2 linked regions of the Azospirillum brasilense genome follow. The protein of the gene in region 2 interacts with the protein of the main gene of each other region in a pairwise test. Links are inferred from orthologs where the notes say so. Each region holds a gene or a part of one and is shown on either strand. Other genes may lie near its edges. The genes, in order: AMK58_RS11710 and AMK58_RS20645.

Region 1 (7,648 bases), on a different replicon or contig from region 2:
CCGTTGGTCTGCGGATCCTTCATCAGTTCGCAGTTGCCGTGGTCGGCGGTGACCAGCATCACGCCGCCCTGGGCGCGCACGGCGGCCTCCAGCCGGCCCAGGCTGGCGTCCACCGCCTCGACCGCCTTGATGGCGGCGGACAGGATGCCGCTGTGGCCGACCATGTCGGGGTTGGCGTAGTTGATGACCACCAGATCGTACTTCCCGCTGTCCACGGCGGCGACGACCTTGTCGGTCACCTCGGCGGCGGACATCTCCGGCTGGAGGTCATAGGTCGCGACCTTCGGCGACGGCACCAGGATGCGGTCCTCGCCCGGATACACGCGCTCCTCGCCTCCGTTGAAGAAGAAGGTGACGTGCGGGTACTTTTCCGTCTCGGCGATGCGCAACTGGGTCAATCCGGCCTCGCTGACCACTTCGCCCAGCACTTTGGTCAAGGATTTCGGCGGAAAGATGGTCGTCATCAGCTTGGCGAGCGTGGACGAGTACTCGACCATGCCGACAGCGGCGGCCAGCTTCGGCACCGAGGCGCGCTCGAACCCGTCGAAGGCCGGATCGACGAAGGCGGCCAGGATCTCGCGGGCGCGGTCGGCGCGGAAGTTCGCCATCAGGATGGCGTCGCCGTCCTTCATGCCGGTGTAGCCGTCGATGACGGTCGGCAGGATGAACTCGTCGTGGGTGCCGGCGGCGTAGCTTTGCTCGATCGCCTGGATCGGGTCGGCGGCCGTCTCGCCCTGGGCGCTCACCAGGGTGGCGTAGGCCTTGGCGACACGGTCCCAGCGCTTGTCGCGGTCCATGGCGTAGTAGCGCCCGCTGACCGTGGCGACGTTGACGCCGGGCAGGGTGTGCACGTCGGCCATGAACTCGGCCATCTGGTCCTTGGCGCTCTGCGGCGGCACGTCGCGGCCATCGGTGAAGGCGTGGATCTCGACCGGGACGCCCTCATGGGCCAGCACGCCGGCCAGCGCCGCGATGTGGTCCTGGTGCGAATGGACGCCGCCCGGCGACAGCAGGCCCAGGATGTGGCAGCGACCGCCCGAGGCCAGCAGCGTCTTGGCGAGGTCGTTCAGCGCGGCGTTGCGCTCCAGTTCGCCCTCGACGATGGCGTGGTCGATCATCACCAGATCCTGGCGGACGACGCGGCCGGCGCCCAGATTCATGTGACCGACCTCGGAGTTGCCCATCTGGCCCTTGGGCAACCCGACCTCCTCCTCGCTGGCCTCCAGGAAGGCGCGCGGCTCCGACGACCACAGGCGGTCCCAGTTGGGCGTGTTGCCCTGGGCGATGGCGTTGTCCTCGCGCTCCTCGCGGTAGCCCCAGCCATCCAGGATGCACAGCACTACGGGTCGGGGACGATTGGTCTCGGTCATCACAGTCCTCATACGCCTGTCACGGTCGGGTTGCGGGTCTCGGTCGAACGGTCTGACGCCAGTCTTCTTGTGGCCGGGTTCTTATTGCCTTGGACCGGATCAGAAAATGGCATGCCTGCGCACGCGCACAATGGGAGTCATGCACGGTGATAGGGGTGTCCGGCCAGAATTTGCTGGGCACGGTAGATTTGCTCCGCCAACATGCCTCGCACCAGCATATGCGGCCATGTCATGGCGCCCAAGGCCAAAAGGAAATCGGCGCGCGCACGCACGGCGTCGCCGTGGCCGTCGGCCCCGCCGATGAGAAAGGCGATGTCGCCCGCCCCCTGGTCCCGCCAGCCGCCGATCTTGGCGGCGAAGGCTTCGCTGGTGATGGTCTTGCCGCGCTCGTCCAAGGCCACGACGATGGCCCCGGCGGGGATGGCGGCCAGAAGCAACTCCGCCTCCTGCCGCTTCAGCTCGTCGGAGGCGAGGCGTTTCTTCACCTCGACTTCGCGCAACGTCAGCGGCCAGGAGAGGCGGCCGGCATACTCGTCATACAGGTCGCGCGCCGGACCGGTCCGTGACCGCCCAACCGCGGCAAGCCACAGACGCATCGGTCCGACTCCCGTTCGTCACCCGTCCTGAGCGTTGTCCGTCAGGCGCTCATGCGCTCGGCGGAGGGCCGCGGCGTCTCCAGACCCCACATCTTCTCGATGTTGTAGAAGGTCCGGACTTCCGGGCGGAACAGGTGGATGATGACGTCCCCGGCGTCGACCAGAACCCAGTCGCACTGGTTCAGGCCCTCGACCTCGACGCCGCGCAGGCCGGCCTGCTTCATGCGGTCGGCCAGCTTCATGGCCATGGCGGCGATGTGCCGGGTGTTGCGGCCCGACGCCACGATCATGTAGTCGGCGATGGTGGTCTTGCCGGCAAGGTCGATGACGACGACGTCCTCGGCCTGATCGTCGTCCAGGGACTTCTCGACGAGCGCCTTCAGTTCGTCCGGCTGGGGAACGGGAACGGGCGCGGGCCGCACAACGGGCGCGGCCGGTTCGATGAACGTGTTGATGGTACCTACCTCGCGATACAGGGTCACGACCCGCTGGCGCGTGCCCGGCGGATCGCCGTCGCCGAAGCCGGATGCAGAGGGTTGCGGAGGAAAATCCAGGCCGGTGTTTTCGAACCGGCCAACCCCTTGGCCTCGTGCATGCTCACCCGGCGACGGGCATAGCGCTGAGCGGCCATGCCACCAAGCGCTCCCATAGAATAAGTTGGACGGGCGAGAACTGCAACCGGCACCAGCCGGAAGATGCGCGTCCAATGCCGCCAGCGGGGGATTTGCCGAAGATTGTCCGCCCCCATCAGCCAGACGAAGCGCGTTTTGGGGAAGCGGAGCGTGAGCTTGGCCAGCGTGTCGGCGGTGTAGCGGGTGCCAAGCTCGCGCTCGATGGCGGTGACCCGGATGGCCGGATGGCGGGCGGTGCGCCGGGCCTCCTCCAGCCGCTCGGCGAGCGGCGCCATGCCCCGCACCGGCTTCAGCGGGTTCTGCGGGCTGACCAGCCACCACACCTGATCCAGCCCCAGCGCCTTCAGCGCGTACAGGCTGATGTGCCGGTGCCCGGCGTGGGCCGGGTTGAAGGAGCCGCCGAGCAGCCCGATGCGCAGGCCGGCGTGGAGCGGGCCGGCGTAGCGGTGGGGGGGTGTCGCCATGCTTGCCCCCTCCCTAACCCTCCCCCGCTTCGCAGGGGAGGGAATCAATCCCCCTCCCTCGCCGAAGGCGGGGGAGGGTCGGGGAGGGGGCAGACGTAAGCTCCAGGGCCGTAAACCTCACGGCCGCGTCTGGCCATCGCCGCGCACGACATACTTGTAGCTGGTCAGCTGCTCCGCCCCGACCGGGCCGCGGGCGTGGAACTTGTCGGTGGAGATGCCGATCTCCGCGCCCATGCCGAACTCGCCGCCGTCGGCGAACTGGGTGCTGGCGTTCCACAGCACGATGCCGCTGTCGATGCGCTGGAGGAAGCGCTCCGCCGCCGCCGGATCCTCGGTCACGATGGCGTCGGTGTGGTGGGAGCCGTGGCGGTTGATGTGGTCGATCGCCCCGTCCACCCCGTCTACCACGCCGCAGGCGATGATGGCGTCGAGATACTCGGTGTCCCAGTCCTCCGCCGTCACCGCCGTCACGCGCGGGTCGGCGGCCTGGGCGGCGGCGTCGCCGCGGACGGCGCAGCCGGCGTCCAGCAGGTCCTTCACCAGCACCGGCAGGACGGCGTCGGCGATCTTGCGGTCGACGAGCAGCGTTTCGGCGGCACCGCAGATCGAGGTGCGGCGCATTTTGGCGTTCATCACCACCTTGCGCGCCTTCTCCGGGTCGGCCCCGGCATCGACATAGACGGTGTTGTTGCCGTCGAGATGCTTGATGACCGGGATGCGGCTCTCTTCGGCGATGCGCTGGATCAGCGACTTGCCGCCGCGCGGGACGATCACGTCGATGAAGTCGCGCATGGTCAGCATGTGGCCGACCGCCGCCCGGTCCGTGGTGGGGACGAGCTGGATCGCCGCCTCCGGCAGCCCGGCGGCGCGCAGCCCGTCGGCCAGACAGGCGGCGATGGCGCCGGACGAGCGGATGCTCTCCGACCCGCCGCGCAGGATCGCCGCGTTGCCCGACTTCAGGCAGAGGCCGCCGGCGTCGGCGGTCACGTTGGGGCGGCTCTCGTAGATGATGCCGATGACCCCCAGCGGCACGCGCACGCGCTGGATGGCCAGCCCGTTGGGGCGGGTCCATTCGGCGATGACGCCGCCGATGGGATCGGGGAAGTCGGCGATGTCCTCCAGCCCCTTGGCCATCGCCTCGATGCGGGCGTCGTTGAGGGCGAGGCGCTCGATCATGGGACCGGCGAGGCCGCGTTCCCGGGCGGCGGCGACATCCGCGTCGTTGGCCGCCTGGATCTCCGCCTTGCGGGCGCGGATCGCGGCCGCCGCCGCCCGCAAGGCCTGATCCTTCGACGGGCTTGGCACGGTCGCCAGCTCCGCGGCGGCGGCGCGGGCGGCGCGGCCGAGGGCGAGCATCTGATCGTGCAAGGCGTCGGTGGTCTCAAGCAGGGCGGACATCGGTCTCACTCCAGTGGCGTTCGCCAATTGAAAAGGGCCGGAACCATAGCCGATCCTGTGTTTCCGCGAAAGCCATGCCGGCTAAGCCGAAAAGCTGAGTGGAATACTCAACATTCAGCCTGGGCCGCGGATTGTTGCGTGGTTAGCGTGCCGTCATGCAACATCGGTGAGGGAGCCTTTCATGAACCGGCTGGTCCGCCGCGGCGCCGCCGTGGCCGTTGGAATGGTGTGCCTGGGGGGATCGGTCTGGGCGGAAACACCATTGGAGCGGGGACGCGCCCTGGTCAACGGCATCGTCGCCTGCGGCAACTGCCATACGCCGCAAGGGCCGAACGGCCCGGTCGCGGGACGGGAGATGGCCGGCGGGACACCCTTCGTCGAGGACCCCTTCACCGCCTACGCCTCCAACATCACGCCGGACCCGGAGACGGGGATCGGGCGCTGGACCGACGAGCAGCTCGTCACCGCCATCCGCGAGGGCCGGCGGCCCGACGGCAGCCTGATCGGCCCGCCGATGCCCTTCGGCTTCTACCGCGGCCTGTCGGACGGTGACCTGCGCGCCATCGTCGCCTATCTGCGCAGCGTGCCGCCGGTGCGGCATTCTGTCCCGAAGTCGGAGTACCGCATGGCGCTGCCCGCCGCCTATGGCCCGCCGGTCGGGACGGTGGCGGAGGTGCCGCGTACGGACCCGGTGACGTACGGCGCGTACATGGCCGGCCCGCTCGGCCACTGCATGGAGTGCCACACGCCGATGCTGCCGGACGGGCGGCTCGACACGACCCGCATGGGGGCCGGCGGACGCAACTTCACCGGGCCGTGGGGCAACGCCGTGTCCCGCAACATCACGCAGGACAAGGAGCATGGGCTGGGCACTTGGACCGACGCGGAGATCGGCAAGGCGATCACCGAGGGTGTACGTCCCGACGGCAGCCGGCTGAGCCCGCCCATGGGCTATCACTATTACAAGGCCATGAGCGAGGGCGAGCTGGTCGCCCTGGTCGCCTACCTCCGTACGCTTCCTCCGGCCCGCTGAACCAACAACAGCGCCATGTGAATTACCGCACCGCCGAAAACGCAGTACCGTAAGCGTTGCCGAGAGGGCATAGTCCGCGGGCTTTTTCCACCCGCCGGACCGTGGCCCCATGCTGACCCTGCTGCTGATCGTCTCCGCCTTCTTCGCGGGCGTGCTCAACGCCGTGGCCGGTGGCGGCAGCTTCCTGACCTTCCCGGCGCTGATCATGGCCGGCGTCCCGCCGCTGAACGCCAACGCGACGAGCACGGTGGCGGTGTCGCCGGGCGCGCTGGCCAGCGCCTACGGCTATCGGCGGGAGCTGGGGCGGATCAAGGAGGTCAGCCTCCCGGCCTTCCTCGGCGTCAGCCTGATCGGTGGGCTGCTGGGCGCGCTGCTCCTGCTGTGGACGCCGCAGCGGGTGTTCGAGGCGGTCATCCCCTGGCTGCTGCTGTTCGCGACGGTTCTGTTCGCCTTCGGCCCGAAGGTGTCGGCCTACATCCGCCGCAACTTCAAGGTCGGCCACGGCACGGTGCTGATCGTGCAGTTCTTCATCGCCATCTACGGCGGCTATTTCGGCGGGGGGATCGGCATCCTGATCCTGGCGACGCTGGGCGTCTTCGGCCTGACCGACCTGCACGCGATGAACGGGCTGAAGGCGCTGGTTTCGGGCTGCCTCAACGCGGTGGCGGTGGTGGCCTTCGCCTTCGGCGGTGCGGTCTATTGGACCGAGGCGCTCATCATGATGGTGGCTGCCGTGGCCGGCGGCTATGCCGGGGCCGCCGTCGCCCGCCACATCCCGCCGCCGATCCTGCGCAAGTTCGTGATCCTCGTGGGCGTGGCGATGACGGTCTATTTCTTCGTCACGAAGGGGTGATGCGCCATGCGTCGCGCGGTTGAAGAGGGAATAAATTCTTTGCATGCTCGGTGACGGACACGGAACACGTGCGACCGGATGGGGGCTGGCCAGCGGGCCGGCCCTTTTTCTTTGGTGGAGTCCAGCGAAGACCCGTCCGACGATGCCGGGCCTTCCACCGACACGAAGAATGCTGCGGGCGACGAAGAGTTCGACGCGGCGTCGATGCCGGCCACCGAGTCCGTTTCCGACGACAAGGCCGACGGACTGCCAAATCCCGCGGACGCCTTGAATCACCTGATCGAGGACCCACGCTATCGGTCGGACCAGGAGTATGCCGATTACGTCACGCGCCAGTTCGAGCGGGTCTATGGCACCGACGGGGAAACCGACGCTACCGGACGTCTGATCGTCGATGGCGATTTCTCACGGTTCGAGCCGTTCGCGGATCGGTCCTCGGCCACGGATGACGACGCCGATGGAGTGGGCACCGATGGAATGGACGCGGCATCCGGTTTCTCGGTGAGGGACAAGGCGGGGCGGTCCGGTGCACCGTCACGGGTCGAGGATGCCTACGAGATCGAGAGCTGGCTGCGCGACCGCAGGATCGACGTGGCGGAGAATTCCAAGCCGAAGACGGCAACGGATGCCGTGACTGTGGATGAAAGCAAAAATCCGGACATTCCGGAATTGCCCAATTTCAAAGTCGAATATTTCAAGAAGCAGCCCGGAGCGTGGAGGAATTTCAACGAGGCCCTCGCGCGGGTGCCGAACCTGTCGCCGAACCAACGGCTGATCTACGCGGAAATCTTCGCCATGGAAGGCGGAATGACGACGCATCCGGGGTCGGGAGCGGCAAGCGGGATCACGCAGGATATTCTGGATCGGGCGAAGGAGGATCTGCCGGGTCTCGAAAAGGTCCGGAAACCCGATCAACTGACGGTGGGGCAGCGCGCGGCGATTTACCCTTACTATTTCGACGATGTGCTGCGGACCGTCGGTGGCCGGAAAGCGCTGGACGAGATCGGAAACGACGAAGCGGCGGCGGCCTTCGCCGACACCCTGTTCCGGTTCGGCCGGAGCCGAGGAACGGAGATCATCCAGGATGCGATGAACCGGGTGTTTCGGGAGAATGGCTATCCTGAAATGCCGAAAGACAGGCAAATGGGGCAGGGGACTCTTGCGGCCTATTCCTATCTCGCAACGGATGATGGCTTGGCTAAGAGGCTTTCATATTATCTTTTTGGCAGGAGGGTGGAGCATTTAAGGAATCAAAGAAATGATGAGAGGGATCGCTCTGGATATTTTGCATTTCCAAGAAGA
Region 2 (6,761 bases):
GGGTCCACCGCCACACCGTCGAGCCGCGCCGCCGCGCAGGACTCCCGGCGCGCCGCGTCGGCCCATAACCGCCGCCGGCGCGCCGGGTCCTGGACCACTTCGGCCAGCCGGCCAAGCGCGCGTTCGGCTTCCAAAAGGGCGGCCAGAAGTGCGGGGGAGAGGGGCTGGGCTGTTTCGGGCATGGCCGTTCGGGACAGGAGACGGAGAGGGCGCGCATGATAGCGATCCCATGCAACGCTTCCAGCGCGATCCAAAGCCTCTGATTTCACAAATTTATGTGAAATTGTCTTTCTTTGGCGTGGGGAGTGACAAAAAACAGCCTTGCGGCCTTCGAGAAATCATGCAAACTCTAGGAGGCAAATGGATATTACATATACATTATAAAGAGTGTGAATATGGCCCGGTCGGTCCGGTGCCATGGCCGACTTTGTGAACAGCGGTGCGGCGCGTGGCCTTCAGGGCCGCTCTCCGTTCCCCAATGAACCATACCGAGGGAGTGTGCCATGTCGTTTCGCAATCGGCTCTCCGCGCTCCGCGCGAACCGGTTTCCCCTGGGCAGGCTTTCCATGGGCCGGCTGTCCGCACTGGCCGCGGGCGTCGCCCTCGCCATGCTGACCATCGCGCCCGCCAAGGCGCAGACTACCTTGCTGAACGTCTCCTACGACCCCACCCGTGAATTCTATGTGGAGTTCAACAAGGCGTTCGCCAAGAAATGGCAGGCGGAAAACGGCCAGACGGTGACCGTCAAGCAGTCGCACGGCGGGTCGGGCAAGCAGGCGCGTTCGGTCATCGACGGGCTCGACGCCGACGTGGTGACGCTGGCGCTGGCCTACGACATCGACGCCATCGCCGACTCCGGCGCCCTGCCGAAGACGTGGCAGACGCGCCTGCCGAACAACAGCTCCCCCTACACCTCGACGATCGTCTTCCTGGTCCGCAAGGGCAACCCGAAGCAGATCAAGGACTGGGACGACCTGCTGAAGCCGGGCGTCCAGGTCATCACCCCGAACCCGAAGACCTCGGGCGGTGCGCGCTGGAACTATCTGGCGGCCTGGGCCTATTCGCTGGAGAAGAACGGCAACGACGAGGCCAAGGCCAAGCAGTTCGTCGCCGACCTGTTCAAGAACGTGCCGGTGCTGGACAGCGGCGCCCGCGGCTCCACCGTCACCTTCACCCAGCGGCAGCTCGGCGACGTGCTGCTGGCCTGGGAGAACGAGGCCTTCCTGTCGCTCCAGGAATTCGGCGCCGACAAGTTCGACATCGTCGTGCCGTCGCTGTCGATCCTGGCGGAGCCGCCGGTCACGGTCGTCGACTCGGTGGTCGACCGCAAGGGAACGCGGAAGGCGGCGGAAGCCTACCTGAACTTCCTCTATACCCCCGAAGCGCAGGAGATCGCGGCGAAGAACTTCTACCGCCCGCGTCTGCCGGAGGTCGCTGCGCGGTATGCGGATCGCTTCCCGAATGTTAAGCTTGTGACCATCGACGGTTCCTTCGGGGGCTGGCGCACGGCCCAGGAGAAGCACTTCGCGGATGGCGGCGTCTTCGACCAGATCTATCAGAAGGGCCGCTGACCCGTGGTCGCGGCAACCACCAGCGACGCCGTGCTTCCCAATGCGGGGGGCACGGTGTTGAGCGTTCTTCGAAAACCCAGCGTCCTCCCCGGCTTCGGACTGACCCTGGGATTCACGCTGACCTATCTGTCCCTGATCGTCCTGCTGCCGCTGGCCGCGCTGGCGCTGAAGGCGGCGGGGCTGGGCTGGTCCGGCTTCTGGGACGCGGTGCTGACGCCGCGCGTCCTGGCCGCCTTCAAGGTCAGCTTCGGGCTGTCGCTGGCCGCCGCCGCGGTCAACGCCGTCTTCGGCTTCATCGTCGCCTGGGTGCTGGTGCGCTACCGCTTCCCCGGCGACCGGATCGTCGACGCGCTGGTGGACCTGCCCTTCGCCCTGCCCACCGCGGTGGCCGGCATCGCGCTCAGCGCGCTCTACGCGCCCAACGGCTGGATCGGCTCGCTGCTGATGGAGTGGTTCGGGCTGAGGGTGGCCTTCACGCCGTTGGGCATCGCCATCGCCCTGACCTTCATCGGTCTGCCCTTCGTGGTGCGCACCGTGCAGCCGATCCTCCAGGACCTGCCGCCGGAGGAGGAGGAGGCCGCCGCGGCGCTGGGCGCCACGCGCTGGCAGTCGTTCCGGCGGGTGGTGTTCCCGGCGCTCCTGCCGGCCCTGCTGACCGGCTTCGCTTTGGCCTTCGCCCGCGGGGTGGGGGAGTACGGTTCGGTGATCTTCATCGCCGGCAACATCCCCGGCCTGTCGGAGATCATTCCGCTGCTGATCGTCATCAAGCTGGAGCAGTACGACTATGCCGGCGCCGCCGCGGTCGGCGTGCTGATGCTGATGGCGTCCTTCGTTCTGCTGCTGGCCCTGAACCTGCTGCAAGCCTGGATGAGGTCGCGCCATGCTCGTTAAGAAGGCCGTCGGCTTCACGCCGGCGCTGGCCGACAGCCGCTGGGTGAAGGGGCTTCTGATCGCCACGGCGCTGGCCTTCCTGCTGCTGTTCCTGGTCCTGCCGCTGGTCTCGGTCTTCGTCGAGGCGCTGCGCCGCGGCACGGACGCCTACTGGGCGGCCCTGGTGGAGCCGGACGCGGTGGCGGCGATCAAGCTGACGCTGATCGTCGCGGCCATCGCCGTGCCGATGAACCTCCTCTTCGGCGTGGCGGCGTCCTGGTGCATCGCCAAGTTCGACTTCCGCGGCAAGGACGTGCTGATCACCCTGATCGACCTGCCGTTTTCGGTGTCGCCGGTGATCTCCGGCCTGATCTACGTGCTGCTGTTCGGGCTGCACGGGCTGATGGGGCCGTTCCTGAAGTCACAGGGCATCCAGATCATCTTCGCCGTTCCGGGGCTGGTGCTCGCCACCGTCTTCGTCACCTTCCCCTTCGTCGCCCGCGAGCTGATCCCGCTGATGCAGGAGCAGGGCAACGAGGAGGAGGAGGCGGCGCTGGTGCTGGGCGCGTCCGGCTGGCAGACCTTCTGGCGCGTCACCCTGCCCAACATCAAATGGGGCCTGCTGTACGGCGTCCTGCTGTGCAACGCCCGCGCGATGGGGGAGTTCGGCGCGGTGTCGGTGGTGTCCGGTCACATCCGGGGCGAGACCAACACGATGCCCTTGCATGTCGAGATCCTCTACAACGAATACAACTTGGTCGCTGCCTTCGCGGTGGCCTCGGTGCTGGCCATGCTCGCCCTCGTCACGCTGGTCGTGAAGACGGTTCTGGAATGGCGCTTCGGGGCTGAGCTGGCGGCCACCCGGCATTGAGGCGACGCACGTCATGGCGATCCAGGTTTCCGGCATCACCAAGCAATTCGGCAGTTTCCGCGCGCTCGATGCGGTGGACCTCGAGGTCCGTTCCGGCGAGCTTCTGGCCCTGCTCGGCCCGTCGGGGTCGGGCAAGACGACCCTGCTGCGCATCATGGCGGGGCTGGAGTTCGCCGATTCCGGCAGCCTCCTGCTCAACGGGGAGGAGGCGCTGAGCCTGACCCCGCGGGAGCGGCAGGTCGGCTTCGTCTTCCAGCATTACGCGCTGTTCCGCCACATGACCGTCTTCGAGAACGTGGCCTTCGGGATGAAGGTGCGGCCGCGCGGCCAGCGCCCGGCCTCGACCGAGATCAAGCGGCGCGTCATGGAGCTGCTGGAGCTGGTCCAACTCGCCCATTTCGCCGACCGCTATCCGGCGCAGCTCTCCGGCGGGCAGCGGCAGCGCGTGGCGCTGGCCCGCGCGCTCGCCATCGAGCCGAAGGTGCTGCTGCTCGACGAACCGTTCGGCGCGCTCGACGCCAAGGTGCGCAAGGAGCTGCGGCGCTGGCTGCGCAAGCTGCACGAGGACATCCACATCACCTCCGTCTTCGTCACCCACGACCAGGAGGAGGCGCTGGAGCTGGCCGACCGCGTCGTGGTGATGAGCCAGGGCCGGATCGAGCAGGTGGGCAGCCCGGCGGAGGTCTACGACCGCCCGGCCTCGGCCTTCGTCTACGAGTTCCTCGGGCAGGTGAACCGTTTCGACTGCGTGGTGACGGATGGGGTGGCGCGGACCGCCAACGGCGCGCTGTCCATCCCCGCCGATGGCACGGTCCGCGGCCCGGCCATCGCCTATGTGCGCCCGCACGATCTGGGGCTGAGCCCCAGCGCCGCGGGGCCGGGCCGGGTGTCGGGCATCCATGTGGTGGGGCCGGACGCGCGGATCGAGATCGACCTCGCCGGCCTGCCGCTGGAGGCCGAGATGGACCGCGAGCGCCTGTCCGCCCTGGGCCTGCGCCCCGGCGACCAGTGCGCCGTCCACATCGCCCGCGCCCGCGTCTTCCCGCAGCCGTGACGGCATACGCATGGCGCCCGCCCTATCCGCGAAAAGGGGCGGGGAGGGCGCCCGGCCTCCTGCCAACGGAGTCCCGGCGGGCCATGGGGCCTGCTCCGTCCGGGTCGCGGACTAAGTCCAACGCCGAATCGTAACGCCATTGCCTTCTGGCGATGCGGACGGTGGATGTGTTGAGCCTTCCGCATTGCACCCAATGCAGGAGGCTCCGGTGGATCATTCAGGACTGTCGCAGGCCACCGGCTCCGCCGCCCTGCGGACGGGCGCCGGGGCCGGAGCCTGGTCGCCGCCGCTGGCGCTCACGCTGCCGGTGATCCTGGCGTTGCTTCTGCTGCCGCTCGTGCTGGTGGAGATGCCGCCGCTGCTCGACTACCCGAACCATCTGGCGCGTGTGGACGTGCTGCTGCATTACCGGACCGACCCCTTTCTGGGCGACCATTACACCGCCTCCCTGACGCCGGTTCCGAACCTGCTGATGGAGGCGGTGATGCTGCCGCTCGCCAGCGTGCTGCCGCTGTACGTCGCCGGGCGGGTCTACATGGCGCTGGCCGGAGTGCTGACCCTGTTCGGGGCGATGCTGCTGAACCGCACGCTGTTCGGGCGGTGGAGCCTGTGGCCGCTGTGCGGCGCGCTGTTCATCTACAACGCGACGCTGATCGGCGGCTTCATGAGTTTTTCGCTCGGCCTCGGCTTTCTGCTGGTCGGGCTGTCGCTGTGGATCGCGCTGGCGGGACGGCGCTGGCAGGTGCCGGTGGGGATGGGCTGCGCCCTGTTCCTCTATTTCGCCCACGCCATCGTGCTCGGCTCCTTCCTGATGTGCCTGTTCGCGGTCGAGGCGGTGAAATATGTGGGGCAGGGGCGCAAGCCGCTGACGTTCGCCAACCTCGGGCGCGACGCCCTGCGTTTCGCCGCGCTGCTGGCCCTTCCCGCGGCGCTGTTCGCCGGCACGGTGGGGACGCACCTCCTGCAGTCCGACGCGGCGGCGGTGGGTGCGCGCGACAGCACGCCGGTCCTGCTGCTGAAGGAGGTCTACTGGCGGCTGAAGAAGCTGACCGAGCTGAAGCAGTGGCGCTACCGGCTGCACGACATGCTGGCCCCGGTCCTGAACTACAACACGCTGCTGGATGTGGCGACCTTGCTGCTGATCCTCAGCGGCATGGTGGCGGCGCGTCTGGCCGGCTGGCTGCGCGCTGCGCCGGCGATGATGCTGGCGGTGGGGCTGTTCGTGCTGGCCTTCTTCGTCGTGCCGGACCCCTTCTTCGGCACCTATTTCGTGTCGATCCGCTTCTGGATTCTGGCGGCCTTCCTGCTGGTGGCCGGCACCGACATCCGCTTTCCCAGCGCCCGCGCCGCGGCGGCTTTCGCCGCCGGGCTGCTCGCCCTGCTGACGGTGCGGACCGGCGTGCTGACGCTCAACTGGCTGGCCTACGAGGACGATGTGGCCGACCTGCGCCATGCCATGGAGCGGATCGAGCCCGGACGGTCCGTCCTGATCGCCTGGGCGGGGCAGGAGGCTGGCTGCTGCAACACGCGGGAATTTCTGCTCACCCAGCCGCCCTGGCGGCATGCGCTGGTCGCCTTGCCCAGCCTGATCCATCTGCCGTCGCTGATCACCGTGGAGCGGCGCGCCTTCGTCCCGACCCTGTTCAGCCATCCCGGCAAGCAGCCGTTGACCGTGACCCAGCCCTACCGCGACCGCTGCATGGCGATCTACGAGGGGGTTCCGGTGGACGTGCGCCTGCTCTCCCGCCCCGAAGAGGCGACCCTGCGCGACCATGTGGAGCCCTGCCCGCACTACATCGGCTGGCGGGACAAGTACGATTACGTGCTGGTGATGTTCTCCAACGTCTTCCACGCCGCCGGGCTGAAACCGCCGCCGGGCGTGCAGGAGGTCTACCGCGGCACCGTCTTCGACCTGTGGCGGGTCGAGCGCTGACTCAAACGGTCAGTCGTTCTCGCCGGCCGGCTCGCTGAGGGCGTCGTAGCCGCGGTCGCGGACGCTTTTCAGGCTCCGGTCGATGGTCTCGGCGTCCAACCCGGTGTTGCGCAGCACGAGGCTGGCGAGTTGCAGGCTGGCCTCCAGCGTTTCCGGCACCACGGCGCTGGCTCCGGCCCTCTTCAGCCGCGCGCCGCGGTCGAGGTCGTGGGCGCGGGCGGCGATGGCCAGGCGCGGGGCGGCCCGGCGGATCGCCTCCACGGCGCGCTCCGCCATGTCGGGGCGGTTGACGGTGATGACGGCGGCCCGCGCCCGCTCGATCCCGGCGGCGCGCAGCACGCCGATCTGGCTGGAATCGCCGTAATAGACCGGCAGCCCCTCGGCCCGCGCCGCCGCCACCCGCTGCGGGTCGAGGTCCAATGCGACGTAGGGGATGTCGTGGGTGCGCAGCAGCCGGGCGAC

What was found.
Region 1: the proteins of AMK58_RS20645 (region 2) and AMK58_RS11710 interact in binary tests that used the Escherichia coli proteins (3 or more experiments, as listed by UniProt). The link is inferred for Azospirillum brasilense from one-to-one orthologs.

Annotation. Positions count from the first base shown.
Region 1 is NZ_CP012914.1:2,526,298-2,533,945, reverse strand. The notes cover bases 2,321-5,153. They hold AMK58_RS11710 (glutamate-5-semialdehyde dehydrogenase), read right to left. Parts: upstream 4,461-5,153; coding sequence 3,180-4,460; downstream 2,321-3,179. Other genes in these bases: AMK58_RS11705 (c-type cytochrome), read left to right, coding at 4,642-5,153; AMK58_RS11715 (nicotinate-nucleotide adenylyltransferase), read right to left, coding at 2,445-3,062; rsfS (ribosome silencing factor), read right to left, coding at 2,321-2,388. Outside these bases: gpmI (2,3-bisphosphoglycerate-independent phosphoglycerate mutase), read right to left, coding at 1-1,370; 23S rRNA (pseudouridine(1915)-N(3))-methyltransferase RlmH, read right to left, coding at 1,508-1,966; more of rsfS, read right to left, coding at 2,008-2,320; more of AMK58_RS11705, read left to right, coding at 5,154-5,493; AMK58_RS11700 (sulfite exporter TauE/SafE family protein), read left to right, coding at 5,603-6,346; AMK58_RS11695 (lysozyme family protein), read left to right, coding at 6,425-7,648. UniProt on the Escherichia coli protein: Catalyzes the NADPH-dependent reduction of L-glutamate 5-phosphate into L-glutamate 5-semialdehyde and phosphate. The product spontaneously undergoes cyclization to form 1-pyrroline-5-carboxylate.
Region 2 is NZ_CP012915.1:1,530,303-1,537,063, reverse strand. Bases 2,367-5,345 are described here. They hold AMK58_RS20645 (sulfate/molybdate ABC transporter ATP-binding protein), read left to right. Parts: upstream 2,367-3,325; coding sequence 3,326-4,366; downstream 4,367-5,345. Other genes in these bases: AMK58_RS20640 (hypothetical protein), read left to right, coding at 4,575-5,345; cysW (sulfate ABC transporter permease subunit CysW), read left to right, coding at 2,452-3,312; cysT (sulfate ABC transporter permease subunit CysT), read left to right, coding at 2,367-2,462. In the rest of the region: AMK58_RS20665 (hypothetical protein), read right to left, coding at 1-182; AMK58_RS20660 (sulfate ABC transporter substrate-binding protein), read left to right, coding at 567-1,571; more of cysT, read left to right, coding at 1,629-2,366; more of AMK58_RS20640, read left to right, coding at 5,346-6,299. UniProt on the Escherichia coli protein: Part of the ABC transporter complex CysAWTP involved in sulfate/thiosulfate import. Responsible for energy coupling to the transport system.